DNA from 2 places in the Pelosinus fermentans DSM 17108 genome. Region 1 is predicted to be linked to the other one. Evidence: riboswitches for the same ligand, from Rfam matches in the RefSeq annotation. Region 1 holds a riboswitch; the other holds the start of a gene.

What was found. Region 1 has a riboswitch for S-adenosylmethionine ahead of FR7_RS14880 (methionine ABC transporter ATP-binding protein). Riboswitches for the same ligand answer to the same signal wherever they lie in the genome.
Region 2: it holds a riboswitch for S-adenosylmethionine, as region 1 does, so the genes downstream of both, metK (methionine adenosyltransferase) here and FR7_RS14880 (methionine ABC transporter ATP-binding protein) in region 1, are expected to answer to the same signal.

Annotation. Positions count from the first base shown of each region.
Region 1 covers NZ_AKVN02000001.1:3,209,666-3,226,482, forward strand. Annotated here, with positions in the region: gene FR7_RS14800 (response regulator) at 1-146, opposite strand, end outside; gene FR7_RS14805 (NAD(P)/FAD-dependent oxidoreductase) at 406-1,662, opposite strand; gene dcuS (DcuS/MalK family sensor histidine kinase) at 1,849-3,450, opposite strand; gene FR7_RS14815 (SagB/ThcOx family dehydrogenase) at 3,616-4,353, opposite strand; gene hisIE (bifunctional phosphoribosyl-AMP cyclohydrolase/phosphoribosyl-ATP diphosphatase HisIE) at 4,540-5,196, opposite strand; gene hisF (imidazole glycerol phosphate synthase subunit HisF) at 5,193-5,951, opposite strand; gene hisA (1-(5-phosphoribosyl)-5-[(5-phosphoribosylamino)methylideneamino]imidazole-4-carboxamide isomerase) at 5,956-6,684, opposite strand; gene hisH (imidazole glycerol phosphate synthase subunit HisH) at 6,681-7,289, opposite strand; gene hisB (imidazoleglycerol-phosphate dehydratase HisB) at 7,301-7,888, opposite strand; gene hisC (histidinol-phosphate transaminase) at 7,928-8,986, opposite strand; gene hisD (histidinol dehydrogenase) at 8,976-10,325, opposite strand; gene hisG (ATP phosphoribosyltransferase) at 10,322-10,987, opposite strand; gene FR7_RS14860 (D-2-hydroxyacid dehydrogenase) at 11,196-12,146, shown strand; gene FR7_RS14865 (HDIG domain-containing metalloprotein) at 12,153-12,680, opposite strand; gene hisZ (ATP phosphoribosyltransferase regulatory subunit) at 12,696-13,892, opposite strand; gene FR7_RS14875 (YerC/YecD family TrpR-related protein) at 13,945-14,253, opposite strand; SAM riboswitch class I at 14,402-14,505, shown strand; gene FR7_RS14880 (methionine ABC transporter ATP-binding protein) at 14,586-15,644, shown strand; gene FR7_RS14885 (methionine ABC transporter permease) at 15,613-16,266, shown strand; gene FR7_RS14890 (MetQ/NlpA family ABC transporter substrate-binding protein) at 16,335-16,817, shown strand, end outside.
Region 2 covers NZ_AKVN02000001.1:2,364,956-2,381,772, reverse strand. Annotated here, with positions in the region: gene fmt (methionyl-tRNA formyltransferase) at 1-308, opposite strand, end outside; gene def (peptide deformylase) at 314-811, opposite strand; gene priA (primosomal protein N') at 853-3,285, opposite strand; gene metK (methionine adenosyltransferase) at 3,513-4,703, opposite strand; SAM riboswitch class I at 4,763-4,866, opposite strand; gene coaBC (bifunctional phosphopantothenoylcysteine decarboxylase/phosphopantothenate--cysteine ligase CoaBC) at 4,923-6,119, opposite strand; gene rpoZ (DNA-directed RNA polymerase subunit omega) at 6,129-6,335, opposite strand; gene gmk (guanylate kinase) at 6,357-6,971, opposite strand; gene remA (extracellular matrix/biofilm regulator RemA) at 6,996-7,262, opposite strand; gene FR7_RS10800 (YicC/YloC family endoribonuclease) at 7,303-8,187, opposite strand; gene FR7_RS10795 (hypothetical protein) at 8,325-8,924, opposite strand; gene dapF (diaminopimelate epimerase) at 9,080-9,916, opposite strand; gene FR7_RS10785 (calcium-transporting P-type ATPase, PMR1-type) at 9,952-12,702, opposite strand; gene FR7_RS10780 (Rqc2 family fibronectin-binding protein) at 12,869-14,623, shown strand; gene pyrR (bifunctional pyr operon transcriptional regulator/uracil phosphoribosyltransferase PyrR) at 14,738-15,289, opposite strand; gene FR7_RS10770 (RluA family pseudouridine synthase) at 15,304-16,230, opposite strand; gene lspA (signal peptidase II) at 16,220-16,672, opposite strand.

The sequences.
Region 1 (16,817 bases):
TCAATATGCTTTTCCCGCAAAGCCGCTAAGGCTTCCTCGCCATTTTTTACGATACCATAAAACAAAAAACCTTCTACCCGTTCAACATAACGCCGATTCAATTCCGCAACCATAGGATCATCTTCTACAATTAAGACCTTTATCATTCTGATTCCCCTTTACAACGTCTCACTTTTACTTTGTACATCTATTTTCTCATGAATGCAACTATCATAATCACATTTTTTTAAAAACACTTATCCTATTGATAAATTTACAAAATATCTTTTGTCCCTATCGAAACAGAAAGACTTGTCCTATGCTTACCTCAATCCCTAAGCAAAAGTTCAAGTCTTATAACTCACATTGTATTAATTATAATACACTCTATTCTATTTGTATACTTGCAATTTTCTGAATGCTTTTTTATTGCCTAGTAATGATACGCACGACTCTTTCATAAACGAGATAATCCCACATCCATTTTACAAAGACAACTGCCCGATTACGGAAATCAATAAGACGCAAAATATGCACTAAAGACCATATCGACCAAGCAATAAATCCATGGGTTTTGAATGCTCCCATATGCACCACAGCTGCATTACGGCCAATTGTTGCCATATTTCCTACATCTTTGTACACGAACTTTTTAAGTTCTCTGCCACGAATTAAGTTTCGTATATTTTTTGCTGTAATATCAGCCTGTTGTATCGCTACAGGTGCTATCATAGGCAAGGGTCGTTCCCCTTGCACATAATGAGCTGCATCACCAATCACAAACACTTCGGGACGATTTGGCAGTTGTAAGAAATCATTCACAACAGCTCGCCGCATACTGGCTTGTTCAACCTCTAACGTATCCATCAAACCATTGGCTTTTACTCCTGCTGCCCAAATGACGGTATGGGTTGGAATGACTTCGCCACCTTTTAGACTCATTTTTTCTCCATCATAATCGGTAACCTGAACACACATACGCACTTCTACATGTTTGCGGATTAGGGTTTCTACCGTAACCTCCCGCAGCTCTTCTGGCATAGTCGCTAATAATTTGTCAGAAGCTTCAACCAACATAATACGTACTTCTTTAAAGTTCAAATGATGATATTCTCGAACCATTACATGATAAATAAGTTCAGATAAAGCACCAGCTGATTCTACCCCAGTAGGACCGCCGCCTACAATCACAAAGGTCAGTAAGGCTCGACGCTTATCAGCATCTTTTTCATGAGCAGCCAATTCAAACATACGTAGTACATGATTACGAATCGTAACCGATTCATCTAAGGTTTTCATACCAAAGCCATTGGCTTCCATCGATTTCATTCCAAAATAATTTGTCATTCCACCTACTGCGATTATCAGATAATCATAAGCAATATTCCCTGTATTCATGCTCACTACTTTATTATCAAAATCTACATTCGATACCTCCGCTAAGCGAAAGTCCACATTCTTTTGCTCTCTGAAGATGGCTCGGACAGGATAGGCTATGTCATCCACTGACAAACCAGCCGTTGCCACTTGATATAATAAGGGCTGAAATAAATGATAGTTATACTTATCAATAAGGGTAATTTTCACATCCTGTTTTGCTAATGCCCTTGCTGTGCGAATTCCTCCGAAACCAGCACCAATAATTACAACATGCGGCTTATTTACCACCGCTTCATTTTGCATATTTATACACCTCCACTATTTTAATTTGTATGCCCATTTATATAAAAACATTAATTTTTCTCAAAACCAACAATTGTATTGTAATGTAATGTAAAAAATAATTGTACATTATAAATATTTAATAAATAATAACTAACTTAAATAAGTATCTGGTTCTGTAACAACGATTTGTTTTTTAGAATCTATTCATGTTCCTTCTTTAACTTCATAAGGAATATTTACCATGAATATTGTACCTTCCCCTGGTCTACTTTCAAAATCAATAGTTCCTCCAAGACGTTCTAAACTGCGCTGCACTAGATGAAGACCAAATCCCCGGTTCCCCTCCTTGCTGGATATGCCTTTCTCAAATAAAGAACTGCTTACTTCTGGCGAAATTCCCTCACCCGTGTCACTTACGTGAATTGACAATATCCCTTTATCATAATACATATGCAGTTCTATTTCCTTATAAGGACTGTCGGTTACTGCGTCAAAAGCATTCTCTACTAAATTACCAATAATCGTTACCATTTCATGAATCACTTCATTATTCCAAGGCTTAGGAACATAGGTTTCTTCTGCTAGATGCATAATTACATTGTTTTCCCTTGATAAACTTAACTTACTTAGAATAAACCCTGCAAGAAGAGGTTCCCTGATACGTTTGGTTACGAAACTAATTTCTTCTTCATGCTCAGAAGCAATTTTATTAATGTAATTTGCTAATTGCGAGTAACTTTTCAATTTGACTAAACCCAATATAACATGCAACTGATTCATAAATTCGTGGGCCCGCGCCCTAAGAGCATCTACATAATCCTGAACACCTGTAAGCTGCTCTGCAAGATCTTTCACTTCTGTCTTATCCCGAAAAGTAGATATAGCCCCCACCACTTTTCCATTTACAATCATAGGGAGGCAGTTTGCAATAACGGGCGAGCCATGGAAATCTTGTTCTTGATCTACTTGCGCCACACCAGATTCAATTACTTCTAGTAAATTCGTATTTGGTACATAGTTTGTAATGGATTTACCTACCGGACTATCATCTATGCCTGTCAAGCCTAATATGCGAATAGTTTCAGCGTTAACCAACGTAATTACTCCGTGACTGTCGACAGCAAGAATTCCTTCATATACGGACTGCAGCATAGCATTTCGCTCTTCTAATCGATTAGCAATCGCCTCTGGCTCAAGACCAAATAAAATATTTTTTACATTTTTTGATAATAAATAAGCACCGATCATACCAATCATCATACCAATTATAATTGCTAAAAATAACGCCTTTTGCGTCCCTTTCTCCAATATTTTTATATTATCCATTAAGACACCAACGACTACCACCCCTACCTGCTTTCCCTCCGGAGTAAAAACAGGTACAAATGCCCGTAATGCATCTCCTAATGTTCCCTTAGCCACTGAAACATATTCTTTGCCTGCCAGCGCATCCGCCTCATCCCCACCAACAAATTGTTGACCAATCTTTTCAAAATCAGGATGGGATTTGCGAATCCCCTGCATATCTAAAATCACAATGTATTCAACTTCAGCTGCAATTCGACTCTCATTAGCATATGTCTGCATAGCGTCTATATTTTTTTCTTGTGCTAACCCTTCAATTACAAGAGGTGATTTCACAATAAGATGAGCTACACTCGCAGCTTTCCTGGCAGTCCCCTTTTGTGCATCAAATTCAATATTCTGGGATATTAATATATTGGTAATCAACAAGGCTGCAGCTACTACCGCAAATGTTAACAGCATAATCTTAGTTTGCAGCTTTAGACTTTTATTAAAGAACAAAAACACACCACCTTACTTTTCTCTACAGGCTATCTCTATTATAGAAATCTAACGTAGAAAAAACAAGAACAACAGAATGATTTCTAAAAAAATATCCAGAGAGAAAACTTTGTTCTCACTGGACATTTCTTGCTACTTATTATTTTACCCAAATAAGCTCTGCCACTATCTTTTACCCAAAGCAGCTACATATATAATAAATTGTTCCTCACCATCAAGTCCGATTACAGCATTTAGTTGTCCATCATCAAAGGCAGCAACAGCACATGTCCCACAGCCAACAACTTGGGCCGATAAATATAAATTCTGACAAACATGTCCTGCATCTAAATGCAAGTAACGATATCCTCTTTCCCCATAGCGCCATTTCATACGACTGGCTTGTGCCGCCCAAAGAAAGGTTACTGCACTCTTAGCAATAAACTTCTGCCCCAAACACGCCTTTGTTATTTCCGAGGAAATGTGTTCTGCCAAATTCACTTCCATTAATTTATGCTCAAGGGCTAAAAAACGGTATAAACCTGGCTTGATTCCTTCAACATTATGAATAAGTAAGTACGTCTCAAAGGCATGCCGCGCACCTGCTGATGGAACGGTTCGTAACGTAGCCTGATTTCCTAATATTTGCTTAACACCCTGAGTACACCATAATAAATAAGATAGTTCCAGTAAACTGATTGGCACATTCTGATAATCACGTATACTGGATCTGAGTTCAATTAGGGCCATAAAATCAATTGAAATCGGTGGAATTTCCTCTGGCATTGGTAAATCAATGATCTTGTTTTTTTCATCATAAGCCGCTTGCAAAAATGGCTGAGCTACTATACTCTCAGGGTCTTTCTGTTCCATATTCTCATAGCGGGTTTGCACCATAAATTCATTTCCGATGGATTTTAGCATGATCACACCTCTAACTTTTATATGAATAGTTTATTTTAGATACGCTTTTAAATATACTCTTAATTATTCTTTCACCACCTCTTAAAAAAATCCTCCCTGCTTCCAGTTTCGTAAAATAAATAAAACTGCCAACATCCTAATTGAGGATTGACAGTGTTATTTCTCCAAGGTAAACTAACCGTTTTACTATTTTCTTCTTTTTTGCAGCTCTTCCAATAGTTCACTGATACTTACATTATGATACGCTAAAAGCACTAAGCAATGATACCAAAGATCTGCCATTTCATATAGTAATTCTTCTTTGCTATTATTCTTAGAGGCGATAATGGTTTCGGCTGCCTCTTCCCCAACTTTTTTAAGTATTTTATCCTGACCTTTATCAAAGAGATACGTGGTATAAGAACCAACTTGAGGATTGCGCTTGCGATCATTCACTACATGATACAAGTCATGTAAAATAGTGGACACGGATTGTCCATAAACAGAAGGTATCGTTACCGCTGTTTCGCCTTCCACTTTCTGCTGGTCTATTGTACGCCTGAAACAAGACAATGTTCCTTCGTGACATGCAACCCCGACTTGTTCTACTTTGATCAAAAGAGTATCCCCATCGCAATCATAATATATCTGCTGCACCTTTTGCACATGTCCAGAAGTTTCACCCTTTTGCCATAAACTTTGGCGACTGCGACTGAAAAACCAGGTAACTCCTGTTTCTATAGTCTTTCGTAATGATTCCCTATTCATATAAGCCAGCATGAGAACCATTCCGGTTTGTTCCTGTTGGATAATGGCTGGAATTAAGCCATTATCATCAAATTTAATAACGTCTATATTGATCATAGCCGTACCTCCACACCTTTTGATTTTAGATATTGTTTTACCTGACCAACAGTAAATTGTCCAAAGTGAAAAACAGAAGCTGCCAACACGGCATCAGCCTTACCTACAGTAAGCACATCATAAAAATGCACCATTTCCCCTGCGCCTCCTGATGCAATGACAGGTACGCCTACAGCTTCCGAAACAGCCCTGGTCAGTTTAATATCATAACCATCTTTCGTTCCATCCTTATCCATACTGGTCAAGAGAATTTCACCTGCTCCCAGCGCTGTAGCCTGCTTTACCCAATCTAACACGTCCAGCCCCGTGGGAGTGCGTCCTCCATTAATATACACTTCCCACTCTTCTTCACCTCTTTGTCTGGCATCAACAGCCAAAACAATACACTGACGACCAAAGCGCTTTGCTCCTTCGGCAATTAACTCTGGGTTTTTGATGGCTGCTGTATTGAGAGATACCTTATCGGCACCGGCTTTTAACATTTTGCGAATGTCTTCAACTGTTCGAATTCCGCCTCCTACAGTAAAGGGAATAAATACCTGAGATGCAGTTTGCTCTACCATCTGTACCATGGTATCTCTCTGTTCACAAGAAGCTGTAATATCTAAAAATATTAACTCATCTGCAAATTCTTTATCATAGATAGATGCCAATTCCACCGGGTTACCAGCATCTCTAAGTCCTACAAAATTAGTACCCTTAACGACTCTCCCATCCTTCACATCCAGACAGGGAATAATCCTTTTTGTATACATGATTTCACTCTCCCCGCAACAGACGTAAGGCATCAGCAAGGTTCAGACTACCTGTATAAATGGCCTTGCCGACAATCACACCTTCAATACCATCACTCGCTGCCTTTTTTATCGCCTCAATATCAGATAAATCACGAACTCCTCCTGAAGCAATGACTGGAATCCCAGAGGCTTTAGCCACGGCTGCCGTAGCAGAAATGTTTACCCCTGACAAGGTACCATCACGAGAAATATCCGTATAAATAATTCGTGCTACACCAACTTTAGCCATTTTCTCAGCCAATTCTTCCGCCCCAATACCACCTGCGATTCCCCAACCATCTACAGCAACGATACCGTCACGAGCGTCAATTCCCACCACAATACGATCACCATATTTCTCACATGCTGCTGCGACTAAATCCGGCTGCTTAACGGCAACAGATCCTAAAATAACCCGTGCTACCCCAACTTCTAAAAATTGTGCAATCGTGTCTAAATTCCGTATACCGCCACCTAATTGCACAGGAATCCTTACATTTTTGGTTATGTCAGCAATCACATTTAAATTTACAGGCTTACCTGCTAAGGCACCATCCAAATCAACCAAATGTAGATATTCAGCACCTTCATTTACCCAACGAATTGCCATATCCAAAGGATTATCAGCGAATATAGTTTCTTTGTCGAAACGTCCTTCTGTCAACCGAACACATTTTCCATCCCGAATATCAATTGCTGGAAAAAGAATCATGATTTCAACTCCTTAAAGTTAGCCAGCATCGCTAAACCAATACTACCTGATTTTTCCGGATGGAATTGCACAGCCTGTATATTTCCCCGACCAACAGCGGCCGTTACAGCGCCGCCATAATCTGCCACTGCCGTAATCAAACTAGTATCTTCAGGCACAGCATGAAAACTGTGAACAAAATAGACATAAGATTCTTGAGGTATATTCTCAAACAATGGACTCTTAGCAGCAAAAGATAGGCTATTCCACCCCATATGGGGAATTTTTAAAGCAGGAGCCTGTATTTTACGTACCATACCAGGAAAAAGTCCCAGCCCTTTCGTTTCCGGGTCTTCTTCACTGCCTTCAAACAAAACCTGCAAACCCAGACAAATGGAAAGAAACGGTGTTCCTTTCGCAACTACCTCATGGATGGCATCAATCATGTGATAGGCGTTAAGATTCTCCATACAATCACCAAAGGCACCGACGCCTGGCAGTACTACTTTATCAGCTGCTGCGACGATCTTAGGCTCGCTGGTAACTACAACTTCTGCCCCTAACTTAACAAAAGCCTTTTCCACACTATATAAATTACCCATACCATAATCAATAATAGCAATCACAGTTACCCCTCCTATAGCATCCCCTTACTCGACATCACTCCAACAATTCTCTCGTCCATAGACGTGGCTTCATCAAGAGCCCTGCCTAACGCCTTAAATATTGCTTCTACAATATGGTGAGAATTTTTGCCTGACAATAGACGTACATGTAATGTTAATCCCGCATGTACAGATAAAGCCCGTAAAAACTCTTCTGTCAATTCACTGTCAAAATCACCGATTCTTTCCGAAGGTATCGCTACATCAAAAACGAGGAAGGGGCGTCCGCTAATATCTAAAGACACCATTGCTAAGGCTTCGTCCATAGGTACAAAAGCAGTACCATATCGTTTAATACCACTTTTATCACCTAAAGCTTTTGCCAGAGCCTGACCTAAGACAATTCCTGTATCTTCTACAGTATGATGTCCATCTACCTGCAAATCGCCTTGCGCAATGAGCTGCAAATCCATAAAGCCATGTTTGGTTAGCAGCAGTAACATATGGTCAAAAAAACCAATCCCTGTTGCGATTTCACTTTTACCAGTTCCATCAATATTTAATGTAGTTGAGATATTTGTTTCAGCGGTTTGCCGCTTCATTGTCGCAGTACGCATCATTTGGAACCTTCTTTCTTAATTATTTATAAATAGCTTATATTACTCATTCATAAATGTTTTAATAGCCTTATATACATTATCATTCTCTAAAGGCGTTCCAACTGTAATTCTAATGCAGTTGATAAGAAGAGGTGCTGTACTAAAATCTCTAATACCAATATTTTTCTCAGATAAGTAAGCGCTCAGCTTTTGTGCTTTCTCTGTTTTTATTAAAATAAAATTAGTCTCTGAAGGATAGACTGTAATACCTGCTATTGCAGACAGAGAATCCGCTAAGCGCTTGCGTTCCTCAATAATCTGCCCAATGATTGGCATAAACTCATCTCGCATTTGGTATACCACTTGGGCAGTAATCAAAGATAAGGTATTGATGTGATAAGGCATCATAACTTTATTTACCATAGATACACTCTGGGCATTAGACAACATATATCCTACACGAATTGCCGCTAAGCCATAAGCTTTCGATAAGGTTCTTGCTACAATTAAATGGTCGTACTTTTTCATAAGACTAATAGCTGATTTACCATAGAATTCATAATAAGCTTCGTCAACGACAACAGGACACTGTACTTTACTTAGAATATATTCGATATCCTCTTGTGGAATAATTGTACCTGTGGGGTTATTGGGATTGCATAGAATAATCAACTTAGCCTTGGACTGCTCTGCCGCTTCCACAACCTTTTCTGGTGATAGGGAAAAGTCTTCATTTAATGTTACTGGAACGGCTTGACTGTCCGTTAATTGAGTATAAATACCATACATGGAAAAAGAGGGAGTCGGAAAAATAATGCTCCTTCCTGGTCCGCCAAAAGTTTGGCATAGAGCCAATAAGATCTCACTTGATCCATTACCAATTACGATATTTTGAATCGTAGTCGCAAAAGCTTCTGCAATCAATGCTCGTAAATCTAACATTCCGATATCGGGGTAACGGTTAAATGCCATATATTCGATCTGGTTTATAACTCTTTCATGTACTAAAGGGGGCAAATTATTAGGACTTTCATTAGCATCAAGCTTACTATCCCATTCCTTTTCTTCTACTGAATAGGATTTTATATTTTCTAATCCTGGTCGATAATCAAACATCATTCTTTTCCCTCACTCTGATCGCATTGGCATGAGCCTGTAGTCCTTCTGCCTCTGCTAATGTAATTACTTGACTGGCTACTGCCTGCAGCGCTTTTTGGCTATATGCAATAATACTTGTTCTTTTCATAAAGGTTTCTACATTTAACACGGAATAAAAACGAGCTGTTCCCCCGGTTGGCAATACATGATTGGGTCCAGCCAAGTAATCCCCCAATGGTTCTGGCGAATAAGGTCCTAAAAATACAGCGCCTGCATTTTTTACATAAGGCAGCAAGGCAAAAGGCTGCTCGGTTATGATCTCTAAATGTTCTGGTGCTGATATATTAGCCAATTCGATTGCCTGCATACTGTTTTGCGTTATAATCATCAATCCATTTTTCTGCAGTGATGCTTCAGCAATTTCCCTGCGAGGCAGCTTAGCCAACTGGCACTGAAGTTCTATTTCCACTCTACTCGCAAGGTTCCTGCTATCCGTAATTAAAATACTGGACGCCAGTACATCATGCTCAGCCTGACTGAGCATATCAGCAGCAATATAGGAAGGGTCTGCGGTTTCATCCGCAACAATTAAAATCTCGCTTGGTCCCGCTAACATATCAATATCACAATGTCCATACACCGCCTTTTTAGCTAAAGTGACAAAGATATTACCAGGTCCTGTGATTTTATCAACCTTAGGAATCAGCTTGGTACCAAAGGCTAGGGCAGCAATAGCTTGCGCTCCTCCCGCTTTAAATACTCTGGTCACACCCGATTCCCGGGCTGCCGCTAAAATACTGGGATTAACGCTGCCATCCTTGCTAGGCGGAACTACCATAATAATTTCTTTTACACCAGCAACAGCGGCAGGAACTGCGTTCATAATAACAGAGGATGGATAAATAGCAGTACCCCCAGGCACGTACATTCCTACTCTTTCTAAAGGGATACAACTTTGTCCCAGCATCGCTCCATGCTCTCGATAGGTAAGCCAGGTTTTAGGCAGCTGCTCTGTATGGAAAGATCTAACATTGCCAATGGCCTGTCGTATCGCAGCCAATATCTGCTCATCGACCTTTGCCAAAGCCTCTTGAAATTCCGCTTCTGTAACTTCTAATGTTTCTTCACTTAAATTTATGCCATCAATTACCTGGGTATATTGAAGTACTGCTTCATCACCTTTCAGGCGTACATCATGAATAATTTTATCAACTACCTGAGAAGCTGTTAATTCACTGCCGAATACCTTCTTAATATGACTCTTCGCACCTTCTCCTAATATCACCTGATCAAAAGGCGGCTTTATTAATAGCTCGCTTAATTCCTCTAGCGTACTATCTTCTGCATATACAATTTTCATGGAATCACCACACCTTCCAGCAGGGTTCTTAATTCTTCAGTAATTCTATTAATACGATCAAACTTCAGTTTAAAACTTACCCGATTCGCAATAAAGCGAGCCGTAACAGGCTGGATGGTCGCAACCTCCAATAAATTATTCGCTTTTAGTGTACGTCCCGTCTCTACCAAATCTACAATAATTTCTGCTAAACCGACCATAGGCGCCAATTCGATAGAACCATTTAATTTAATAAATTCCATCTGAATGCCCATACTATGAAAAAAGCTTTCTGCTATGCGAGGATATTTAGTAGCTACTCGCATATGCGCATAATCACTTAATTTTTCTCGTTTCAAAGCTTCTGGCACCGCCACCATCATTCGGCACAAACCAAATCTTAAATCTAATAACTCATAAAGATCTTTCTCTTCTTCCAATAATACATCCTTGCCGATAATTCCAATATCGGCTGCACCATATTCAATATACGTTGGCAAATCTGCTGTTTTCGTGATAATAAAATGCAATTTTTCTTTTTCATTGGTGATTACTAATTTACGTGAGTTTTCACTCAGGTCTTCTGCTGTACATCCTACTTTTGCTAACATTTCGGCCGAAGGTGCAAATAGTTTTCCCTTTGGCAAAGCGATCGTAAGATAATCCATGTCACTTGATGTCATGAAGATCCTCCTAAATTACTTTAGTTGTTTAAAGCATTAACATAGTGCTATATTATCATTTGTTAAAATATTCGTCAATATAAATGTAGGATTTTTAGATGCATATGTAGAATCATCTCTCATAAGAATAGTAAAACTTTTATTTTGAACCAGTAAGTTATAGACCCTAAGATTCAGTTTTAAAATATACATAAAGGGGTGTCATCTTATGCCCAACTTAAATATTCTTGTAATCAACAACTTAGCAGACCGTCATATGAAAATAATTCAAAGTAGTGCTCCTAACAGCAACATCATAACATGTGATTATGAAAAAGCTGCAGAGCACATTCGAGACATTGATATTTTAGTTCCTTGGGGGTCCATGGATGTCCGTCCCCTCTACCTTGCTGCCCCTAAATTAACATGGATACATAGCCTAAGCGCAGGAGTTGAAGGTTTGATCTTTCCTGAAATTCAAAATGCCAACACGATAATAACCAATTCAAGAGGTATTCATGGCATTCCGGTTTCAGAACATGTTTTTGCTATGATGCTCGTTTTTACGAGAGGATTGGATGTATTTATTCGGCAGCAAGCAAAGCACCAATGGAAGCGGACAATCGTTGAAGAAATTCATGACAAAACCATCGGTATCGTAGGTCTTGGCAGTATCGGACGAGAAATTGCTAAAAAGGCCAAAGGTCTGGGAATGAAAGTTGTCGCCAGCAAACAAACCATGACAAAAGAGTTATTCGTTGATGAGCTCTATCCTCCTGAAAAACTCCATGAACTGCTTTCACTTTCAGATTTTGTAGTCACAGCCCTGCCTTTATTAAATGAAACGAAACATTTATTTACGATAAACGAGTTTTCCGTTATGAAACCATCTGCTTATTTCATCAACATTGCCCGAGGCGGTATCATTAAACAAGATGATTTGATAACCGCTTTAGAGCAAGGCTTGATAAAAGGTGCATGTCTAGACGTTTTTGATGAAGAGCCTCTTTCTGATTCTTCCCCTCTATGGGATATGCAAAATGTAATCATTACCCCTCATGTAGCAGCCCTATCACCAAGCTACCTGGACAGGGCTGTGAAGCTTTTCGCCGATAACCTGTCCAGATTTCAGCAAAACAAAGAAATGTTAAATATCATTGACAAGATAAAAGGATATTGACCTTTTTCAATGCATATTGTCAGACTCTCTAAGCAGCGTTAACTCCAGTGGATCATTTTCTGCTGGAGTTTTATGATGGTTAGCGATTATATCAATCATCTCAGGACTCTCACCAATTTCCCTCAACATACCAGCACTAATAGCCGCATGATGAAAATAAATATAAAACGCATGGCGAAGATTTGCGACCTTACTTCCTCGCCCCTGCTTTCCCCATTTTCTTAATTGATTTGGGAAAAAACAATCTCCTATAACAGTTATGATTTTATCAACTGTACTAACATCGCCTTTCACTTTTCCTACATCATGAAGTAAGGCGCATTTCACCAATAGATTAATATTTACATTTGAATGATGATCTGCTAAGCGCAGTGCTGTATATGCCACATTCAGAACATGCCGCTGATCTGGCACATTCATCGCCCAAAACAAACTTTGTGCTTTCAAGTTTAAATGCTGCTCAATAAAGTCTCTATCTTTTGGTGTAATCGAAGCGGTAAGTGCAGCAAACACCTGCTTTATTCTATGTAACATCTATTGAACCACCCATTATTCTACGTACACCAGCTTTGCATAGCCTTTACGTTTCTGACTCTCTTTTGCTTGTGCAGAAGATTCCGGAATAACGGCTAATTCTACGCTGCACCCTGAATCACGCAAAGTATCAGCCTGTTTTATTGCTTTCACCAGGTTTTCTTTATTCCATCCAATATAAACACCTTTACAATTTTGAGTACCGTCAATCCCCTGACGCTCTAATGCTAATAGTACTCGTTCAATACCTAAGGCAAAGCCAGTAGCCCCACAATTCATACCAAATGAATTTAACATAGTATCGTACCGCCCACCACCACAGATCGGAAATCCAAGTCCTGCCGTATACCCTTCAAATACCATCCCTGTATAATACTCAAAATCACGAATGATTCCTAAATCAAAGTCAACATATTTGGAAACACCATAGTTCTCTAATAGGTGATAAATATTGGCTAAGTTATCTAAGGCTCTGCGACTTTTATCATTTGTTACCATGCTATAGGCTTGTTTGAGCATATCTTCTCTGCCATGAAGTAATGGAATATGTTTCAGTAAAGTCTGATCACTTTGGCTAAGACCGCTCTTAACGAGTATTTCACCTAATCCCACTAAATCTCGCGTTACCATCGCATGTTTAATCTGCTGCCGCTGCACAAGAGAAAGTTCACTCTGCTCCATAATTCCATTAATAAAATCAACTTGCCCTAAACCAATTTGAAATTTCTGCAAACCAGATTTCAACATCGATTCCACTGCTAAAGCAATGACCTCCGCGTCAGCTGCCGGCTCTGATGCACCCATAATTTCCACTCCGGCCTGATAAAATTCACATTGCCTCCCTGCTTGAGCTTGTTCATAGCGAAAGACATTCGTTATATAAAATAGTTTCATTGGGCTTGGACTACCTTTAAATCGGGTAGCTGCCACACGGGCCATAGGAGTTGTCATATCTGGGCGAAGTGCCAATATACGATTATTTTTATCAAAGAATTTAAACATATGCTGATCTAAGTCGTTGCCTACTCCAACAGTCATCGTTTCCAAATATTCAATTGTGGGAGTAACAACTTCATCATATCCCCAATTTGCAAATAACTGAGCCAAAGCCCCTTCCACAGCACGTTTCTGACTAGCCTCTCTCGGTAAGAAATCTCTTGTTCCATATGGAACCTGAGGAACAAATTCATGTTGCTTCATAAATAGAAACACCCCTATCCCAGTAATTTAATGTTCTCTTAGCAGTACTTTGTATGCTGCTCTTTTATTTGTGATCTTCTTGACCTTCGAGTCTTTCTAACATAAACTTATACCCGTCAGCACCATAATGTAAACAACGCTTTACCCGACTAATTGTTGCAGTACTAGCCCCTGTTTTGTCTACAATGTCATCATACGTATGACCAGCTCTTAACATACGAGCTACTTCCATGCGTTGGGCAAGAGATTTCAATTCACTTACGGTACAAATATCTTCAAAAAATTGATAACATTCTTCTTGATTTTCTAACAATAAAATAGAACGAAATAACTGATCTGTTAGGTCATCTTTCAATTTGGGATTTGTAGGCATTTTTCTTTTCCCCCATTCTATTAAATCCTTTATTACTTTTAAGCTTTACTTAGTGAAATTATATCATTATGATTTCCCATTTGCAAAGTCATTTTTTTCTTGACACTATTTTATAGAACTGCTAATATATTCATTAGCAAGTTAATATCTTTCATCAAGAGCAGTTGAGGGAATGGCCCAATGAAGCTGCGGCAACCATTCACTTTGTGAAACGGTGCCAACTCCACAGGATTAATTCCTGGTAGATGAAGCGCGATTCAGTTCGATAATACGCTTCATTTATGAAGCGGTTTTTTTGTTATTTCAGCAAGAACAGGAAGGGAGCTATTCCATTGATTAAACTGCAGGATATAGAAAAAGTCTATCAAAGCGACAACGGTACCATTCATGCCTTACGAGGCGTTAATTTATCAGTGAAACAAGGAGAAATTTTCGGCATAATTGGAACCAGTGGTGCAGGAAAAAGCACATTGGTTCGCTGCATCAATATGCTAGAAAGCCCTACTAAAGGTATTGTTACAGTAGATGGTCAAGAATTAACTTCATTAAACGAGCAAGAACTCCGAGAACAACGTAAAAAGATTGGCATGATCTTTCAACATTTCAATCTATTATCTTCACGTACTGTATACCAAAACATTGCCTTTCCCTTGGAATTGGCGAAACGCAGTAAAGAAGAAATTGATAAAGAAGTATTGCATCTATTAGAATTGGTAGGGTTAAGTGATAAAAAAGATCAATATCCGGCACAATTAAGTGGCGGACAAAAACAGCGAGTGGGCATTGCAAGAGCTTTGGCTAACCATCCTAAAGTATTATTATGCGATGAAGCGACTTCAGCTCTCGACCCGCAAACCACAAAATCGATTTTAGAGCTCTTAAAAGATATTAATCGTAAATTCCAACTTACCATCGTCCTTATTACCCATGAAATGCAGGTCATTAAAGAGATTTGTAACCAAGTCGCTGTAATTGAGGGTGGTAAGATCATTGAGCAAGGTAAGGTCATTGATATTTTTACCCAGCCGCAATCCAATACCACAAAGGAATTTATTAGTTCTATTATTAATCATAACCTGCCTGACTTTTTTAAAGAGATTACTCTGGCATCGGAACCATCTGCTGACAGTAATTTAATATTGCGCTTGTCTTTTATTGGACATTCTACAGAAGAGCCGGTTATATCCAGCATGATTCGCCGCTTTGCTATTGATGCTAGTATTTTGTACGGAAATATTGATCATATTCAAACCATACCTTTCGGTACATTAATTGTAGAATTGTCGGGCGAGCAAGCCTCTTTGCAGCAAGCCCTTAGTTATTTAAAAACACGTGAATTAGGAATTGAGGTGATTGGCTATGTCGCAAGAAATGCTCGTGCTGTTGGCTAAGTCCTTATGGGAAACCACGTATATGGTTGCTGTGTCTAGTTTTATTTCTGCGCTATTAGGCATACCCCTGGGCATTATACTAGTTACTACTAACAAAGGACATATTTTAGAGAATACGCCTCTCAATCGAATCTTAGGTGCTATTGTAAACGCAACCCGCTCTACACCATTCATTATTCTAATGGTGGCAATTATACCGGTAACCAGGTTACTGGTAGGTACATCCATTGGAACGAATGCCGCCATTGTACCATTAAGTATTGCTGCCATTCCTTTTGTGGCTCGTATCGTAGAATCAGCCCTTAAAGAAGTGGACTACGGCGTAATCGAAGCTGCCCAAGCTATGGGAGCATCCCCAAGAGAAATCATTACAAAGGTTCTCATTCCTGAGTCCTTACCTGCGATTGTTTTAGGACTCACCCTCACTATTATTAGTCTGATTGGCTACTCAGCAATGGCAGGAGCAATTGGCGGCGGTGGTTTAGGTGATTTAGCAATTCGTTATGGTTACCAGCGCTTTCGTGCCGATATCATGTTAATTACGGTGGTTATTTTAATTGCTCAAGTACAAATTGTTCAATCCACTGGTGACTATATATCGAATCGTCTCAACAAGAAATAGAAGCAGCCTAATTTACTGATTTGGGCTTTCTATAAAAAACACCAAATAAACTTAGGAGGGTTATTATTATGAAAAAGCTATTTCTTGTTCTTATTGGAATTCTTAGTCTAGGACTATTAGTAAGCGGTTGCGGTCAAAAAGAAGCTCCTGCTGCTCCTGCTGCTAAAACTACTGTATTAAAAGTTGGTGCTACTCCTGTTCCTCATTCGGAAATTTTAAATGTAGTAAAACCAATCTTAGCTAAAGAGGGAATCGACTTACAGATTGTTGAGTTTACGGATTATGTAAAACCAAATATTGCAGTAGCCGAAAAGGAATTGGATGCAAACTTCTTCCAGCATATTCCTTACTTAAATAAATTCTCGACAGAACGTAATTTGGCATTAACCTATACTGCTGCCGTTCACATTGAGCCAATGGGAATTTATTCAAAGAAAATTAAAAATTTGAATGAATTGGCAACTGGTGCTAAAGTAGCTATCCCTAATGATCCTACAAATGGCGGTCGTGCTCTAGCGATCTTAGAAAAAGCAGGACTTATTAAATTAAAA
Region 2 (16,817 bases), 840 kb from region 1:
GGGGGTAAATCTAATAGCGTTTTGGGCAATAACTGCCCAAAAGCAACAACAACAATGATATCAGGTTTTAAAGAGAACAACACATCTTGAAATACAGGATCTTTTACTTTATTAGGCTGCAATACAGGTATGTCATAGGAAATCGCGGCCTGCTTCACCGGGGACTCTGCCAGTTTTTGTCCTCGCCCTTTAGGGCGATCAGGCTGGGTTACCACTGCAACAACATTATATTCTTCTTTAACTAATGCATCTAAACAAGGAACAGCAAAATCTGGCGTCCCCATAAATACGACTCTTAATTTTGACATATCAATTACCCCTTATGAATGGTTTTTGCTTTTTCGATAAATAATATGCCATCCAAATGATCGATTTCATGCTGCAGGGCCCTAGCTAACAAACCAGTTCCTGTAATCGTTATATTTTTACCAAAACGATTTAAGCCTGTAACGGTAACTTCAGAAAACCTCTCAACTTCACCAAAAACCCCAGGAACACTTAAACATCCTTCATTACCCAATTCACAGTCTTCACTTTTTTTTATAATAATTGGATTTATTAATTCGATGAGTTCATCATCCACATCCAAAACAATAACCCTAAGAGATACGCCAACCTGCGGAGCGGCTAATCCAACTCCATCAGCATTATACATAGTTTGGGCCATATCATCAATAAGTTTCCTTATTTTTTTATCAACGCGAGCTACAGGCTCAGCTATTTCTTTTAATACTTTGTCACCAGCTTTTCTAATTTCCATACAGTTATAATACCCTCCTACCTTGGATAAATCCTGCCCAAATTTTATCATAGAACTATACAAAAATCCACGCCTATACTAAACAAATTATTCTACATGATACTAACAGGTTCCACATCAATCATAACATCTGGACGTATGGTTAATCCCATAGATGTTATGTAAGCCCTCACATTCGTGAGATCCTTTGCTTTTATAATGATATTCATACGAAATATATCATTAACTTTAGCAATCGGAGCGGGAAACGGCCCTATTATTTCTACAGTCTTACTTTCCGCCATTAAGCTTCGCAATTCTTTGATTATTTGCTCAGCCTGATTGCGAGCCATACTTTCTTCTTTAGCCTGAACTGTTAATTTTATGATTTGTCCATAAGGTGGATAACAAAGCGCTTTGCGGTACACAATCTCAGATTCATAAAAACTTTGATAATCCTGATTAGCTCCTGCCTGTACTGCATAATGCTCAGGATTATAAGTCTGTACTACGACCTTTCCTGCCTTATCACCGCGGCCTGCACGACCTGCCGCCTGAGTTAGCAACGCATATACGCGCTCCGCTGCTCTAAAGTCTGGTAAATTTAATATACTATCAGCTGCTATAATGCCAACGGCCGTCACATTTTTCACGTCATGCCCTTTAGCCACCATCTGTGTCCCCAGTAAAAGATCATATTCGCCTTTAGCAAATGCCTCTAAAATACGATCATAGGCCATTCTTCCACCTGTTGTATCCTGATCCATCCGCACTACGCGGATATGGGGAAACAATGTTACTATTTCCTCTTGCAGCTTTTGTGTGCCGGTTCCAAAAAAACGAATATAGCGGCTATTACATTCAGGGCAAATATCCGGAACCGTTTCAATACACTGGCAATAGTGACACTTCAGCTTCTTCCCTACAGAATGATACACCAGAGAAATATCGCAATGCTTACAACGTACAATATGTCCACATTCCCGACACATGACGAAGGTAGCATAACCACGACGATTCAGTAAAATAATAGCTTGTTCGCCACGACTTATAGTCTCTTGCAGCAGTTCTTGCAAGGGAAGTGATATGACACTTCGTCTCTTCTTACGCAATTCTTCCCGCATATCAACGATAGTGACTGCGGGCAAATTTGCATTAGCTATGCGCTTTGACATAAGTAGCAAGGTATGTTGGCCCATTTGAGTCTGAAAATAAGTCTCGATTGCTGGCGTAGCGCTGCCCATGATGACCACCGCACCAGACAAAGTAGCTCTCGTAATAGCGACTTGTCTTGTATGATAACGAGGTGTTTCTTCTTGTTTGTACGTAAATTCATGTTCTTCATCCATAATAATAATACCGACATCTGGCAAGGGTGCAAAAATAGCAGAACGTGCACCAATTACAATGCCAGCTTGCTTGCCTCGAAGTCGCTGCCAAGCATCATAACGTTCGCCAGTAGACAATTTACTATGCATCACAACAACATCATCTCCAAATCTAGCTTTAAATCTTGAGACAATTTGACTGGTAAGAGCAATCTCAGGAACAAGAACAATAGCTTGGCGATTCTTTTGACGCGCAGCCGCTACCGCTTCAATATACACCTGTGTCTTTCCACTGCCAGTAATACCATGCAGTAAAAACGATTGAAACTTTCTTGCTTCCATCTTTGGCATAATTTTTTCTAATACTTGCTGCTGCTCTGCTGTTAATGATATATCATTCTTTGCTTTACATATATCCGCATAACTATCACGTACCACTTGAACTTTTTCAAGTTTTATAAGACCGTCCTGTACTAATTTTTTTACAGTTTCATGACTGGTATTACTCTTTTTCAATTCATCAGATGCCAATTGCCCGTGATCTATCAAGTATTGGAGCAAACGGCATTGTGCTGGCTTTTTTGCCAACTTGCTAATTTGTTCTCGAGTTGCTTCAGCATCCATTAGTAAACTCATTATCGTTTTATAACGGTGTGTACCCATTTTTTTTGCAATTGATTCAGCGATTATGATCTTATTTCTCACTAAGTATCTTATTGCTTTCAAAACGCTTGGGCCAAATTTCTTTTCCAGTTTAACAGACAGAATAGGGCTGTGCGTCTCTATATATGACAGCACTTGGCTATATTCTGGATATTTAGCAGATAAGGCAACCAGTGTTGTTTCTGTATCCACTTCCATCTCGACAGAATAAGCAACAACACTTTTCACACCGGATTTTCCTGGAATAAATAAACGCATGGCATCTACTAAATTACAAAGATAATATTCACTAATCCATCTAGCTGTATGCATCATATGCTCGTCAAACCATTTGTCATTATCTAGTATATCGATAATTGGCTTTAACTCAATACGATTCGAGTCTTCCTCTATTATAATATCAATAACAAAACCTTCTAATTTACGATTACCAAAAGGTACTAAAACACGCCACCCTGCATCAACATAATCCAAATGATCAGGGATGCTATAAGAAAAAGCTTTATTAATATTTTTAGTTGTAATGTTTATTAAGACTTGAGCAATACGTTGCATATTTACCACCATTCGCTATTAATAGTCTTTTAAAGGTATTTCTTTTAGAGGATTCAGCTTGCCTATTTATATCTTAACACGATTTTATAGCATATAACTGCATTTTTACCTTCATAATTATCATAAAATTAAAAAGAGGGAAGCTCATTGTTCCCTCTTTTTTGGCTATAGCATATACAATTCCCATGAAATTCAGAAAAATCCTGCTAAAACAGCTAACATCCCAATTATAGATTAGCCTCTTTACGAAGGGTTTCTGCTTTATCGGTCCTTTCCCATGGTAAATCCACATCCGTACGACCAAAATGCCCGTAAGCTGCTGTTTGGCGGTAGATAGGGCGACGTAAATCTAACGCTTTAATAATACCAGCCGGACGCAAATCGAAATGTTTTTTAATAAGCTCAGCAATTACATCTTCATCCACCTTAGCAGTCCCAAAAGTTTCTACCATAATCGATACTGGATGAGCCATACCAATCGCATAGGCTAGCTGAATTTCACATTTATCTGCCAATCCTGCTGCAACAACATTTTTAGCTACATAACGTGCAGCATAAGCGGCAGAGCGGTCAACTTTGGTACAATCTTTACCAGAGAAGGCACCACCACCATGACGAGCCATTCCGCCATAGGTATCAACAATTATTTTGCGACCAGTCAAACCAGCATCACCTTGTGGTCCACCGATTACAAAACGACCTGTCGGATTGATATAGTATTTGGTTTTCTCATCTAATAATTCTGCTGGAACAATCGGAGCAATTACTTTCTCAATCAGATCTTTTTCAATGGTTGCCAGTTCAACTTCAGGACCATGCTGAGTTGATATAACAATGGTATCAACACGAAGAGGTTTACCGTCTTCGTATTCTACTGTAACTTGAGTTTTACCATCAGGACGCAGATAACTTACTTCCTCATTTTTGCGCACCTCTGCTAAACGCCGAGCCAATTTATGAGCCAGAGCAATTGTCAATGGCATGTATTCAGGAGTTTCATTGGTAGCATAACCAAACATCATTCCTTGGTCACCAGCCCCAATGGATTCAATTTCGTCCATTTGACCTCGTTTAGCCTCTAAAGACTTATCAACGCCTAAAGCAATATCAGCTGATTGTTCTCCAATGGAAACCAGCACACCGCATGTATCTCCATCAAAACCATACTTTGCACGAGTATAGCCAATTTCTTTCACCGTGTCCCGTACAATTTTTGGAATATCCACATAACAACTTGTAGTGATTTCACCAACTACATGTACTTGCCCTGTCGTAATAAGCGTTTCACAAGCTACACGTCCCATTGGATCTTTTGCCATGATTGCATCTAATACACTATCTGAAATTTGATCTGCTATTTTATCTGGATGACCTTCAGTAACTGATTCTGATGTAAATAAAACTCTCTTTTTTTTCACAAATCATACCCCCATTTTTAATAAACAATAAAAAACACCCATAGGGAGGGTGTTACACTCTCCCATCTTGCGGATTATTCCGCAGGAATTGGCACCGTTTTGGATTTCCAAATGGTTGCCGCGGTTTCATTGGGCCAATCCCTCCACCAACTCTTGATGAGCATATCATATAAAATTGTATCAAATTAAATACTAATGTAAAATAATGAAAAAATCAACCTATTTTCGACATTCTGCGAGAATTTTATCCAAAATAATGTTTGCCATGTGTTCTTTGGACATTTTGGATAACTCTTCAATCCGCCCATCACGGTATAACACTTTCGCTATATTGTGATCTGCATTAAACCCAACGCCTGGAACAGATACATCATTAGCAATAATCATATCCAGATTTTTTTTAGCTAGTTTCTCCTGCGCATGAAGAACCAGCTGCTGAGTTTCCGCAGCAAAGCCAATTAGCATCTGCTGTTTTTTCAACTGACCAAGTTCTAATAATATATCAGGGTTTCTTTCTAAGACAAGCTGTAATGTATCGCCAGTCTTCTTAATTTTGTGTTCTGCAGTACTTTGTGGACGATAATCGGCTACAGCAGCAGCTTTGATTACAATGTCACTCTCATTATAATGCGCCAATACAGCCGCCCTCATATCTGATGCGGCTTCTACATATTCGACTTTAATTCCGCAGGCAGCTTTTAAATTGGTAGGTCCTGATATTAACGTAACAGTTGCTCCTCTTGCAGCAGCAGCACTTGCTAAAGCATATCCCATCTTCCCGCTAGAGCGATTGCCAATATATCTTACAGGATCAATCGCTTCTTTCGTGCCGCCAGCCGTAATCAAGATTTTCTTTCCTCGAAAATCATTTTGAACAACTATCAACTGATGAACTTTCTCTAAAATTGTTTTAGAATCAGGTAAGCGTCCTATTCCCTCTACACCACATGCTAGCATCCCGCTCTCTGGTATCATAAAATGATATCCTAACTCTATTAAACTACTGATATTTTTTTGAACGATCGGATTTAAATACATATTGGTATTCATAGCCGGAACAAATAAAACCGGAGCCGTTGTTGCCATTACCGTAGTTGTTAACATATCATCAGCAATACCATTTGCTATTTTACCAATCACATTGCCTGTAGCAGGCGCTAATAAAAATAAATCCGCTCTACTTGCTAAGGCAATGTGCTCAACATTCCAGTTGGTAGTTTCAGCCCACATATCAACAACAACTGGCTGTCCACTTATTTCACGAAAAGTCAACGGCGTAACAAAGTTAGCCGCTGACTGAGTCATGATAACATATATATTGGCACCTTGCTTTTTTAATTGACTTACAAGATCTACTATTTTATAAGCAGCAATGCCGCCAGCAACACCAACTACAATATTTTTTCCTTTCAACATGGAAACCTCCTATTTTATACCACTTTTGGTCCGTTCATAGGAAATTTTATCTTGTGCAACTTCTTCTAAAGCGATCGTCACCTGCTTATTGGATTTACTCTCAACTAAAGAAGTCGCCCCGTCCATAATCTCACGAGCCCGTTTTGCCGCAAGTACTACTAAAGTGTATTTACTATCAACTTTAGTAACTAATACATCTAATGATGGATATATCATAGTAGTCCCCCTAATTTTTATTTATTTGATATTTGTTAAAATTTCTTTTACTATATTACAGTTTCGTACTACTTGACACTTTTCCGCTGTAATAATGGCAGCCACTTTATTCGTTGCTACTTGGACCTTATCATTGACTACTACATAATTATAATTATGTACATATGACAATTCATTATTAGCACAACTTAACCTATTTTTGATTGCATCTAAGCTATCTGTCCCTCGTTTATGTATGCGATTAGCCAATTCATCTAAAGATGGCGGTGCTATATAGACAAATACACCTTGCGGAAATTTTCTTTTAATCTGCGTAGCTCCCTGTGCATCAATTTCTAAAACAACATCCTTGCCATCATTTAGTAATTGTTTTACTTGGCGACAGGGTGTTCCATAAAAGTTCCCATAAACCTCAGCCCACTCTAATAGTTCATCATCTTGAATCATATTCTGAAACTCGTCATGAGATACAAACCAGTAGTTAACTCCATGTTCTTCTCCAACACGGGCTTTGCGTGTAGTAGCCGATATAGAATAATGCAACCCAGGATAAGTACGCAGCAATTCTTGACAAATTGTCCCCTTACCTGCTCCCGACGGACCAGATAACACAAGTAAAATTCCTTCTTTTGCCACAACTGCGACTCCTTTCATTTTCTGCTATTCTGCAGTGTCTTCACTCGTTTCTTTACTGGCAAGACGATGCGCTACCGTTTCTGGTTGCACAGCGGATAAAATAACATGATCACTATCGGTTATGATCACGGCTCGGGTACGGCGTCCATAAGTTGCATCAATCAACATCCCCCGATCACGGGCCTCTTGGATAATCCTTTTAATGGGTGCAGATTCAGGACTCACAATCGAAATAATTCGATTAGCAGACACAATGTTACCAAACCCAATATTAATAAGTTTAATTTCCACAAAAAATCCCCCTTACGTTTGTATCCCAATATATCTTATATTACTCTATGTTTTGAATTTGCTCTCTGACCTTCTCAATTTCACTTTTAATTTCGACTATGATATTAGCAACATTAAAATCATTGGCTTTAGAGGCAATTGTATTGGTTTCACGGTTAATTTCCTGCACAATAAAATCTAATTTTCTGCCAACTGCATCATCGGCATTCAATGCAGCCCGAAACTGCGTTAAATGACTTTTTAAGCGCACTAACTCTTCTGTAATACTGGTACGATCCGCAAATATAGCCGTTTCTTGTAGTAGGCGACCAGCATCAGGTTCTTCACCGATTGTAGCCAGCAATTCTCGCATGCGACTCAGTATTTTCTCTTTATATTCAACCAAAACCTGGGGTGCACGTTTTTCTACGGCAGTAATATATGATTCAATATCCGTAATACGCAAGACTAAGTCCTGCTGAATGTTTCGCCCTTCCGCTAAACGCATACTCATGAGATTAGTAAGTGCCATATCAACTGCCTGGGTTAGCTTCGGCCACAAGATTAAAACATCTTCCGTTACTTCTTCAACCTTAATCACATCTGGAAATTTAGCAATCTGCTGAATATTATCATTTACTGCTATAGAAAATAAATCCCCTAAATCTTTTAAAGCCTTATTATAGGCTATTGCTAACTCTTTGTCAATTCGCACAGCCTTTTTCTTTTGCCCATATTCATCCATCGTTATAAAAACATCAATCCGGCCTCTTGCTAGCAGGTTTGATACACTACGCCGGATTTTATCTTCAAGTGGCCCCAGATTTTTCGGCATCCGGATAACAATTTCATTATAACGATGATTTACTGCTTTAATTTCTACAATGAGTCGATGCTCATTATCCTGAAATTCTCCACGACCAAAACCAGTCATACTTTTAATCACGTAAAATGGCTCCTCTCTTTACGGATTTTATTATTAACGATAAAATCACAATTATCCAATTCTTTTATAAATACTTCTCCATGCTTCTCTTAAATCCCTTTTTCATTGAATATCTACACATAAAGGTTTTAATATGACTATTTTATTTTCTCCAAGTCAAAGTAAAAATTATGTTCTTTCTGATCATTCGTTCTAACCGATAATATTATAGGAAGGTCAGGCACAATATCTTTTTCAAAAAAATAAAAATAACATTGAGCATTAAATGTGGTTTGTCCTTTATCCAGATGCACTTTTTCTCCCTCTGCCGGTATTATCATTTGGTATGCCTTAATGACGTTATTATTTTGTTTGACAATAACACTAGCATCTTTTGCAAAATCCTCTTTATCTCCAAACAAAACTGTGCTAAAACTCAATAAGCCTGAGTAATTTTCTAATACTTCTTCGCTGTCTAGTATGGCAATATCATGACCATTTAAGCTTTTCTCCCTAGCATCTGTAGCAATTAACAAATAAGAAGTATATAAATAGGAGCGCTCAGTCACGCCATTTAATTTTTCAGCTTTTTCTTCATAAGAGATCCATGGCAACAAAAACTCTTGTAATGAATCTTTACTCCTTAATTTGCCATGATCCTGCGCCTCTTTAATTACATCTAAATTAATAGAAGAAATTGCTAATGTTTGGGTAACGAATAGTACTAAGAAAATAATTGTCAAAATAATAAATCTCATTTTAAGCACCTCACTTTATGAAGCATATTATTTACTGCAAATGATAAATCATAACAATCTCTTTATCACAACAACAAGTGGATAAAGAAATCCAACTTCATACATGCAGAGAAGTTGGATTCTTACTTTCTATACAAACCTTGACCAGATTGGATTTATAAGTATGTTCCCCGGAAAACTTCCACTGCAGGACCAGACATATAAATATGATTATCTGACCCCCATTCAATCAGCAACTGTCCCCCATCTAATTCAACAGTAGCCTGACGGTCTGTTTTTCCATTTAAAACGGCTGCAACTAAGGTAGCGCAGGCACCTGTACCACAAGCCATCGTAACACCAGCTCCTCTTTCCCAAACGCGCATACGTAAGTTTTGTTTATTTAATACTTGCACAAATTCTACATTTGTTTTCTTTGGAAAGGCAGCATGCGTTTCAATTTTAGCGCCGATATCGCTTAGGTTAATGCCAGTAATATCGTCAACGAAAAGGATACAATGAGGATTGCCCATTGATACACCAGTGATCCTATGTTCAGTGCCATCTATTTCTAAAACTTCATTAACAACCTGTTCATCTTCATTACCAACCATAGGTAATTCCCCACGTTTCAGACGCGGTTCTCCCATATCAACCCGTATAGTGCTAAGCACATCATCCATAAAGATTAATTCTGGCTTAATAAGACCTGCTTTTGTTTCTAGTGTAATTTTTTTCTTATTCGTTAAACCATATTCAAAAACATATCGAGCAATGCATCTTGTAACATTGCCACACATTTCAGCCTCACTGCCATCTGAATTAAAAATTCGCATTTGAAAATCCGCTACTGCTGAAGGCAAAATAACAACTAGCCCATCAGCACCGATTCCAAAATATCGATCACAAACCTGAATTGCCATTTCATTGTAATTGTCAATCTTTTCTTCAAGTCCATTAACAATTACAAAATCATTACCTAGTCCATGCCATTTGCTAAAATTAAACTTCATATTATATTCTCCTCATTATGAATTAAATAAATTATTTAATGTACCCGCCCCAAAACAGAACGTGATACACGTCTGCGGAAAAATAAATGTCTTGCAGCACTTATGATAAAGGTCCAGCCTGAGACAACTAAGATAACGACCCAATCGTCTAACCCTAGTGGAACAGTAGCAAAAATCTCTTGCATAAATGGATGATAAATAACTAGTAACTGCATTAAAAGAGAACAAAAGGTTGCTACTATCAAGTATTGATTTTTAAATATCCCAATTTCAAAGACATTATAAACTTCTGAACGACAATCAAAAACATGGAACATTTGAGAGAAAACCAACGTACAAAAAGCCATCGTTCTCGCTTCTGCTAAATCATTCTTTAAAAAGTACACTATAGCAAAAACAAATACTGTACTCAGACCAATTTGTAAACCTCGGGTAATAATCTTACGGCTGAGTCCACGAGAAAATACACTTTCTTTTGGATTTCTCGGCGGCCGATTCATAATGTCATGATTATTAGGATCAACACCTAATGCCATGGCTGGCAAACCATCTGTCACTAAATTAACCCATAAAATTTGTACTGGCAATAAGGGTAATGGTAATCCTGCAATGGTCGCAATAAACATCGTAAGGACTTCACCTAAATTACATGATAGCAAATAGCGAATAAATTTACGAATATTATCATAAATGCCACGCCCCTCTTCCACAGCAGCAACAATCGTTGCAAAATTATCATCGGCTAGCACCATAGAAGCAGCTTCTTTTGTAACATCAGTCCCAGCTGTTCCCATTGCAATGCCAATGTCCGCTTCTTTTATTGCCGGTGCATCATTCACACCATCACCAGTCATTGCAACGATATGCCCCTGCCGCTTTAAAGCTTTTACAATACGTAATTTATGTGCAGGAGATACACGTGCATAGACGGTAACACGATTAATAATGTTAGTTAACTCCGTATCGTCTAATTCATCAAGTTCGTTACCAGTCAGAGCCTGGTTTTTGTCTTCTTTAAAAATTTGCAGCTCTTTGGCAATCGCTACAGCCGTGTTGCGATGATCCCCCGTAATCATAACGGTCTTTATGCCAGCTTGCCGGCATAATGCAATCGCAGGCTTGACTTCTTGACGCGGAGGATCGATCATCCCGATTAGACCCACGAAAACCAGATCTTTTTCCAGTTCTTCACTCACATGGCTGGCTTCCATCTTAGTTAGCTGACGATATGCTACAGCTAATACTCTCAGGGCCTGGTCTGTCATTCTTTCATTGGCTGTCAGTATTTCAGCTTTTGCTTCTGACGTCAGCAGAACTTCCCCTTTATTGGTGCTATAATGCTGGCACATATCTAAAATGATATCCGGGGCACCCTTCACATAAATAATGTTTCGATTGTTTTTTTCATAAATAACTGACATTCGGCAACGTTCTGATTCAAAGGGTATTTCAGCTAATCGCTGCTGATGTTTTTCTGCCCCTGAACGCCATATGTTGGCTTTAGCAGCAGCAATCACAATAGCACCTTCTGTTGGATCGCCTTCAATGGACCAGCCGCCCTTCGCTTCACGACGCCATAAACCAGTTATCCCTATATTATTATGCTTTAAAATACTATTATTACACAATACACCAATTTCTAGGCAATGTAATAAACATTTATCCTTTGTAGGATCAAATTCCTGCTTGTTTAATAAAAAATTTCCCTTTATTTCATAGCCAGTACCGGTTACTTCATAAATATTTCCAGATGTAAAAATTCTTTTTACGGTCATAGCATTTTGAGTAAGAGTTCCAGTTTTGTCGGAACAAATCACCGTTGTACAACCAAGCGTCTCAACAGCAGGCAATTTTCTGATAATAGCATTGCGCTTTATCATACGTTGTACACCTAAAGCCAATGCAACTGTAACGATGGCTGGCAATCCTTCGGGAATCGCAGCCACTGCCAAACTAATTCCTGCCATACACATTAATAATAATGGTTCCCCTTTGAGCACGCCTGTCACAACAACTACTACACAAATCAGTAAACATCCCCATACTAACCAACGCCCTAAAGACTCTAGGCGTCGTTCCAGCGGTGTACTTTCATGTTCCACATCCTGAATCATATGAGCAATATGTCCCACCTCAGTTGCCATGCCTGTAGCGCAGACTACAGCCTTGCCTCGCCCTTTAACAATACTGGTTCCAGCATACACCATATTCTTACGATCACCCAAAGAACTGCTTTCCTTATATTCTTTATCTACGATTTTACGTACAGGCAGGGACTCACCGGTTAAAGTAGCTTCATCCACTTCCATATTTTTTACATCTATTAATCTGGCATCAGCAGCAATGCGATCCCCAGATTCTAAAGCCATAATGTCACCTGGCACCATTTCCCGCGCTTTTACTTGCTGCAGTATACCATTACGAATCACATGAGCCACCGGCGCCACCATTGTTCTTAACGCTGCCATTGATTTTTCTGCTCGATGTTCCTGAACAAAGCCTAATATGGCATTGATCATTACAATTGCTAAAATCGTTGCTGAATCGACATATTCTCCTAAGAATGCTGAAATGAGCGTAGCCGCTAGCAAGACTAAAACCATAAAATCCTGAAATTGGGCAAAAAATCGTTTCCACCATGGCGTCTTTTCTTTTTCAACCATTTCATTATAGCCAAATTCAGCGATTCTACTTTTTACTTCACTTGAAGTCAAGCCATCATGTGGATCTGTTCTCCAAAATTCAATTGCTTCTTGCGCTGTACGCGTATACCATTTATCAGCCACTATGCCACCTCGCTACCATGTGCTTTTTTTATTCATGTTATTCCTTTCACCCTCTAATTAGACCTAAATTGACCGTCCAATAGCAAAATGGTATACTAGTGAAAATTACAAAACATAGTTATCAATAGGAATCATAATACGTATTTTATTAAATGGAGGCTATCATATGGCTCTAGATGGATTATCTCTATCAACATTGCTAATCGAATTAAATAACAAACTTACAGGTGGCAGAATTGATAAAATCTTTCAGCCCGATAAATATACATTGCTTTTGTGGGTTAGGCAGACCAATGAAAATCTACGCTTACTCATCTCTGTTAATCCTAAGCATCCCCGTATCCATTTAACTGAAGCATCCTTGGAGAATCCAGCAACACCGCCAGCTTTTTGTATGTTATTACGAAAACATCTAGAAGGCGGCCGTATTGCTAACATCAACCAGCATAGCCTTGATCGCATTGCACTAATTTCTATTGATTTTCGTGGTGAAGACGGCACGATTACAACAAAAGATTTAACTGTTGAATTAATGGGTAAACATAGTAACATTATTCTCACACAAAATAACATTATACTGGATGCGATAAAAAGAATTGGCGCAAATTTAAGTCGTTCACGACAAGTTTTACCTCGAATGGAATACACATTTCCTCCTGGGCAAATGCGTTTAAATTTACTGACTGCGCCCATATCTGATTTTTTTAACGCAATAACGACTCTAGAAACACTTCTTGTTACGAAAGCTATGATTCAGGTAGGAATCGGCATTGGTCCTATAACTGCCAAGGAAATTCTTTGGCGAGCAGGTTTACCTAGTGATATTGCCACTCATAGCTTAGACAATGCAGACATACTTGCATTAAATGAAGCAACAAAAAGCATTATTACTTACATAAAATCGGGGGAATCACTCCCCACTGTAATGACAGGTTTAGAAAACGAACTGGCTGGCATCGCGTCTTTTCCATTAGAACATTTAGCTTCTAAATACACAGCTCATAACTTCTCTACTATGAGTCAGGCCGTTGAATTTACAGACAGCCTTTCCGGCAAAAAGCAGCTCCCTGAACAGACTATTTTATCAAAGCTTGTCATCGAAGAAAATAATCGTTTGCAGCGCAAAAAGCTAATTCTTGTACAAGAATTAGCTGATGCAGCCAATGCCGATTTTTTTCGTGAATGTGGCGATATTCTAATGGCAAACCTCTACAACCTACCGCAAGACCAAGATACAGTTACCTTGGAAAATTTATATAGCCACTCACTAGAAGGCAACAATATAATTATAAATTTTGATACAAGGCTTTCGCCATTAGAAAATGCTCAGTCTTATTATACAAAATATAACAAATTAAAACGTGCTAAAGAATCCTTGGATGGACAACTGCGTCAATGCATAGAAGAAATAGCCTATCTTGAGAGTATCACCGTTTCTCTTGAGCACGCCACAAATAGTTCTGAGCTTGGTGATATTCGAGAAGAATTGATTAGCACTGGCTATCTAAAACGTACGATAAAACGTCGTATGCCTATCCCTCCTTCTTCTCCTCTAACAGCCGTAACCCCGGATGGATTAACGATACTCATTGGAAAAAACAATCGCCAAAATGATATTGTTACCTTTAAGCAGGCACAACATAATGACATCTGGTTTCACACTAAAGATATCCCAGGATCTCATGTTATCCTAAGATCAGGTTCTCAACATCCTTCTCTGCAATCCATTGAAGCAGCTGCTCATTTAGCTGCCTACTATAGTAAAGCGAGTCAATCATCAAATGTACCTGTTGACTATACCCAACGACGTTATGTAAAAAAACCATCTGGTGCTAAGCCTGGCTTTGTTATTTATGATCACCAAAATACCATATATATTACACCTGATGAAAGAATAGTCGCCTCATTAGTAAAAAAGTAATTCTCTTTCTCAAAACTCAAATCAAGTCTTTTAATTAAAATTGTCAAATACCAAAGACCTTTGCTCGTGATTGTAACAGCAAAGGTCTTTGGTATTATTTAAAATCTATCTTTTTTACTCGGCAAATTCCTTAATTACTACTTTGTCAGCATCATCCACAGGCATTAATTGTACCCCAACCACTTCTTTACTGGAAGTAGGTACATTCTTTCCTACATAATCCGCACGAATAGGAAGTTCACGATGACCACGATCCACAAGAACGGCTAACTGAATAACTTTAGGCCGTCCAATATCAATAATCGCATCAAGAGCAGCACGTACAGTACGTCCAGTGTATAATACATCATCAATCAGTACAATTGTTTTACCACTAATATCAACAGGTATTTGCGTCTCATGCACGATCGGCTGATAGCTAAGTGTAGATAAATCATCACGATATAAAGTAATATCTAAAATTCCTACAGGCAGCTGCGCACCTTCAATGCGCTTTATTTCAGCTGCTAATCGTTCTGCTAAAGGGACACCGCGAGTTCTTATTCCTACTAAAATTAAGTCCTTAATCCCTTTGTTATTCTCAATAATTTCGTGAGCAATACGAATGAGCCCCCGTCTTATGGCTTGCTCGTCCATAATCACAGTTTTTTCTATTAAAGTACTCATAATCCTACCCCTTCCTAATTATATGTCTTTTGCCGTAATTCTTTTAAAATCATTTCCATATCTTCCGGTAAAGGCGCTGTAAACGTCATACTTTCTTCCGTAACAGGATGAGAGATTCTAAGTTCAGCAGAATGCAAAGCCTGCCCAATAATCGAAAAAGGCATGCGTCCAGGCCCATATTTCGGATCGCCAACAACGGAGTGTCCAATATAGGTCATATGCACCCTAATTTGATGTGTACGCCCTGTGAGTAATTTACATTCTACTAAGGTATAATCACCAAATCGTTCCATCACACGAAATTTCGTAGTTGCTTCCTTACTATTAGTAAAGGTTACTGCCATTTTTTTGCGTTCACTAGGATGACGCCCAATTGGTGCCTTAATAACACCATGATCCTCCTTAATATTTCCATATACAATTGCCAAATAACGCCGACTGGCCGTACGCTCCTTGATTTGCTTAGCCAAGCTCACATGTGCTCTATCACTCTTTGCAACCGCCATAACACCTGAAGTATCTTTATCTAGACGATGGACAATCCCCGGACGGGCGACACCATTGATGCCTGACAAATCTTCACAATGTTCTAATAAAGCATTTACTAATGTACCATTATAATTCCCCGGAGCAGGATGTACAACCATCCCCCGGGATTTATTAATAATAATAATATCATTATCCTCATATAAAATGGCAAGTGGAATTTCTTCCGCTGTTAATTCTAACGTTTTAATCTCAGGTATACTTACTTGAATGTCATCTAACTCTTGCACCTTATAATTGGCTTTTGCTATTTTTTTATTGACTGTAACGTCTCCACTACTGATAAGTCTTTGTACTGCAGAACGAGATATACCAGGCATTTGTTTAGTTAAAAATATATCTAAACGCTCTCCTGCTTGGGATTCACTTATATGATAGTACATTTCATTCCCCATTTGCTTCATCCTCTTTATGTAAATAAACCATAGTAAAAATAATACAACCTACGCCACATACAATGGCCGCATCAGCAATATTAAAAACAGGCCAAATACGAAAATCAAAAAAATCAATTACGTAACCTGTTTTGATGCGATCAATCACATTCCCAATTGCTCCCCCTACCAGCAAACCAGTACCAAAGCGCAGTAAGCTATATTTCTTTGGTATCCGCGGATAAAAATAAATCGCAGCTGATACTAGGATAATTGCCACTATTAAAAAAAATAACGTTTGATGCTCAAACAACCCAAAGGCAGCTCCTGGATTTAAAACATAGGTAATATGGAAAATATCATTAATCACAGGTATAGACATCCCCAAAGTCATATGTGTTTGAATGTAAAATTTAGACAACTGATCCATTATCACCACGAATACTACTATTAATATAGGCACTAATCTTCTCTCCTATCCTGTACATAACATTTTTATTGCATATAAAATAAATTTTCATCTACTAATTGTTATCACAATTATAAGCTTACTATATATAATAAACAAAAATTGGTCAAAGGTAAAGTTTTTACTCCTTACGTATCGT